Regions from separate parts of the Mesorhizobium oxytropidicola genome, predicted to be linked through region 2. Evidence: riboswitches for the same ligand, from Rfam matches in the RefSeq annotation. Region 2 holds a riboswitch; the other holds the start of a gene.
What was found. Region 2 has a riboswitch for cobalamin ahead of AC0V8S_RS18475 (DUF1636 family protein). Riboswitches for the same ligand answer to the same signal wherever they lie in the genome.
Positions count from the first base shown of each region.

Region 1: it holds a riboswitch for cobalamin, as region 2 does, so the genes downstream of both, AC0V8S_RS27315 (DUF1636 family protein) here and AC0V8S_RS18475 (DUF1636 family protein) in region 2, are expected to answer to the same signal.

Region 1 covers NZ_CM149692.1:5,433,741-5,435,916, forward strand. Annotated here, with positions in the region: gene AC0V8S_RS27310 (ABC transporter ATP-binding protein) at 1-604, opposite strand, end outside; gene AC0V8S_RS27315 (DUF1636 family protein) at 601-1,068, opposite strand; cobalamin riboswitch at 1,091-1,296, opposite strand; gene AC0V8S_RS27320 (substrate-binding domain-containing protein) at 1,554-2,176, opposite strand, start outside.
Region 2 covers NZ_CM149692.1:3,705,072-3,707,247, forward strand. Annotated here, with positions in the region: gene cobW (cobalamin biosynthesis protein CobW) at 1-898, opposite strand, end outside; gene AC0V8S_RS18475 (DUF1636 family protein) at 901-1,329, opposite strand; cobalamin riboswitch at 1,370-1,573, opposite strand; gene AC0V8S_RS18480 (winged helix-turn-helix domain-containing protein) at 1,603-2,176, opposite strand, start outside.

The DNA.
Region 1 (2,176 bases), 1.7 Mb from region 2:
AGGGTGCCACCAACGCCAGATCGTGCAGCACCGCGATCACCGTCATGCCGAAGCCGGCCACGAGTTCGAGAAGCTCGCCGCGGGCGCGCGGGTCGAGATGGTTGGTCGGCTCGTCGAGGAACAGCACTTTCGGTTGCTGTGCGATGGCGCGCGCAAGCTGGGCGCGCTGGCGTTCGCCGCCCGACAGCGAGCCGATGCTGCGGCCAAGCAGCGGCAACAGGCCGGTTCGGCCCAGCGCGTCGACGACAATGTGGCGTTCCTCGCTCTTGCGCCTCAGGCCCGCATGCGGAACGCGGCCGAGTTCGACATAGTCGATCACCGCCAGCCTCGGGTCTGGCTGGTCGGTCTGGCCGACGACGGCGATGTGAAGCGCGCGCTCGGCGGTCGAGATCCTGTCCAGGTGGCGCCCGCCAAGCTTCACCTCGCCCGCAGTTGGCCTGAGCATGCCCGACAGCATGCGCAGCAGCGTGGTCTTGCCGGCGCCATTGGGGCCGATAATGGCAACGCGATCGCCTGATGCCACCGACAGGCTGACGGCGTGGACCAGGTCGCGGCCATTCGCCATCGCGCAGAGGTCGTGCGCTTCGAGAAGCGGCATTGTCATCGGCTGTCACCCGCAAACTTGGCCGGGCCGGGGATACGGGCCAGCGTCTTGCCCGCCAGTCGCGGCGGACGTTGTCCGGAATTGCACCAGCCGTCAGCGAGCGAGGCGTATAGCCTTGCAAATCGCACGAGATCACCGGCGTCGGCCTCGGCGTCGATGGAGCCGAAAAGATAGGAAGCCTTGCCCGGCGCCTGGAAGGCCACCGTCAGCGGCCGCGCGCAGCCCGCCATGCACTCGACGCCTTCGATCGTGAAGCCATGCGCCACGGCGGGTTCATGATGGGCCGAGAGCCGGGAGCGCAAATCGGCGCACAGGCTTTCGCCCGACCTGATGCCGGTCGGGACGTCACGGCAAAGCGTGCACACGATGATGCGATGATCGATGGAGCCGTCCAACTTTCCGTCACTTTCCAAAACTGGCGACGGAAGGATGTTGGCGAGCCGGCCGACAAGACCGACGTCCACGTTTCCTCCCGGCACACCCCGTCCGGTCAACTCAGTGATGGCAGGTCTCCTGGCTCGCGGGTCTCGGCGCAATCCTGCCTTCCCAGCCTTGCCGGCCAGTGGCATTTCGGATCTTGCTCACCGCTTACAGTTGCGGGGGCAGCCACGGTCTCGACCTTTGAGGGTCTCACCGTGTTCCCTTTTCACCCCTTGCCTTTCGGCGCGGGGACCATCACCGGGCAATCGTAGTTTTGCCCCGGACGCATCGCAACGATTCTTTTCGACCGAGCCTGTCACCATCGTGGCACCAGCAGCCTGCGACCTCGTCAGAGAAGGCGCATACAACATCTCCGTCTGTTATGTAATAACAGAACTGTTAAAGACATATCCTCTGCCGCTGTCAATCCCTTGCCACCACCCTTCGAGTGCCGGAGAAGGTTGCGAACGTAGACAGGGCGGGTTCGCGTGAACCCGCCCTGGATCGGATGGTCTACAGGCAGACGGGCTTACTTCCCCGCCAGCGCCTTCGCATTCTCAGCCGTGATCGCGGTGGTCTCCACCGTTACCGTCGCGTCCACCGAAGTGGCGCAGTCGAGCAGTATCTTCTTCGACATCTCGATCGCTTCCTTCGCACCCGTCGGATAGGTGAAGGTCGCCGCCCAGTCGCCCTTGGCGACGGCCTCGATGCCGCCGGCCGGGCCTGGCAGGCCGTCGGTGCCGATGATCTTGACCTGCTTGCCAGCTCCCTTGGCGGCAAGCAACGCGCCGGCCGCCATCATGTCGTTCGAGGCGTAGAGCACCTTGATATCGGGATGCGCCTGGAGCATGGCCGAGAAGGCGGTCTGGGCTTTGTCCGGCACCCAGTCGGCGGCCTGCTCGGCCACGACCTGGATCTTGGCATTCTCCTTGACGCCGTCCTTGAAGCCGTTCAACCGCTCCACTGCCGGCGTCGAGCTCGGCAAGCCTTCCAGCACCGCCGCCTCGCCGCCGTCCGGCAGCAAGGTCTTGGCGGTGTATTTTCCGGCTTCGAGCGCGATCTTGTAATTGTCGCCGCCGATGAAGGCAGTGTAGTCCTTGCCGGGATCGCCGACCGTCTTGCGGTCGAGTTCGATGACAGGGATGCCGGCAT
Region 2 (2,176 bases):
GGAGCCGCATCGGCTTGCCGCCGACCTCGACGAAGCCTTTCACGCGCAACACGTTTTCCTGTTCGGCGGCGGTGGCGACGCGCTTTGCCAACTCGTCCGGATTGGCGATCGAGGCAATGTCGACGATGAAGGTGTCGAAGTCGTCATGCTCATGGTCGAAGGCGCCGTCATGATGGGATTTGCGGTTTTCGATGTCGTCCTCGACGGCGAGACCGAGTCCGAGCAGTACGGAAGGATCGACCTTGCCGTGTGCTGTCGGCACGATCTTCACGGCACGGGCGGAATGTTCGCCAATGATGGCGTTGGCGCGGGCCGAGCCGGCGGCATCCATCAGGTCGCTCTTCGACAGGATGATCAAATCGGCGCAAGCGATCTGATCCTCGAACACTTCCTCGACCGGGTCGTCATGGTCGAGGCTGTCATCCTGCGCGCGCTGCGCCTGCAGCGCGTCCATATCGTTGGCGACGCGGCCTTCGGCAAGTGCGGGACCATCGACCACGGCGATGACGCCGTCGACCGTCACGCGGCTCTTCACCGTCGGCCACTGAAAAGCCTGGACCAGTGGCTTGGGCAGAGCGAGGCCTGAGGTTTCGATCAGGATGTGGTCGACTTTCGGCGTCAGCGACAGGATTTGATCGAGCGCCGGCACGAAATCGTCGGCGACGGTGCAGCAGATGCAGCCATTGGCCAGTTCGACGATGTTTTCCTCCGGGCAGGTGTCGATGCCGCAGCCCTTCAAAATCTCGCCGTCGATACCGATGTCGCCGAACTCGTTGACGATGATGGCAATGCGCTTGCCGCCGGCGTTTTCCAGGAGATGGCGGACCAGCGTCGTCTTGCCGGCGCCGAGGAAGCCGGTGACGACGGTGCAGGGGACGCGGGAGACGGAAGCGCTCATGATCAATCCTTCAACAGGTCGAGAGGTGGAATGCGGGCAACGAGGCCGCGCTTGAGGGAATCAGGCCGGCCGCGCCATGGAATGAGGCCGTCCGTCGAGGTGGCGAAGAGCTTTGCGCCGGTGACGAGGTCGGCGCCGCTGGTCGCGGTCAGGTCGCCGAACACATAGCTCCAGCAGCCGTCGCGCAGGATCGCCGCACTGAGGCGGCGCTTGCAATTGCCGAGGCATTCGACCGTGCGCACGCGGATATGGTCGTCAGACGCTGCACGGCGCGTGTCATCAGCCAGCAGTTCGCCGGCGCGGGGATGAGCATCTGAGCCGGTTTCGTCACGGCAGGAAGCGCAGACGATGACGGTGACGCCGGCCAAGGCACCGCCGTCGGCGGACGAATTGTCCGCTGTGCCAGCCGAAAAACTGCTGTTCTGGTCCAAAAAGCCGGGCTCCTTGCCCGGAAACCCGCCGGGCGATCGGATTCTCTTGTCGCAGACGGCAGGTCTCCTGGCTCGCGGGTCATCGCCTTGGGTGCCGCCTTCCCGGGAACATCCCAGTGGCTTTCGGCCTTGGCTCTTCGCTTACAGTTGCGGGGACAGCCGCGGATTTGGGATTTTGTCCCGCACCGCATTCCCTCTTAGCCCCTGCCGTTGCGGGCAAGGGACCATCTGGACCGGATTTAGGCTTTTGTGGGCAGTGGTGTCAACGCGCGGCTACGACATGGCTATGTCGGCCAGCGCCGGGCCCAGACCGCCGGCTGGCGTCACTGCCATGCGTTCGAGCCCAAGCCAGCCCTGCATCTGTTTCAATTCCTCGAACAGTTGCGCGGCGGTTTCTGGCGGTGCGCCAGGCTCGGAGTAGGCGGCATGGACGCGCAGGACACTGGCCGGCCGGTCGGCCTTGAGGTCGACACGCGCCACGATCCGGTCGCCGAGCAGGAAGGGCAGGACGTAATAGCCGTATTGGCGCTTCTCAGCTGGCGTATAGATCTCGATGCGGTAGTGGAAATCGAACAGCCGCTCCGAGCGCGATCGTTCGAACACCACAGGGTCGAACGGCGCCAGCAAGGCGCGCGCCTCGATTTTGCGGGGCAAACGGGCATCCTTATGGAGGTAAGCCGGCTTGTCCCAGCCTTCGACCCGCACCGGCACCAGTTCGCCAGTCTCGACCAGTTCCTCCAAACGCCCCTTCATGTCGGCCGGCGACAGGCGGAAATAGTCGCGCAAATCGCTTGATGTCGCCACGCCATGGGCGCGGGCGGAAATGCGCAGCAATTCGCGATGCGCG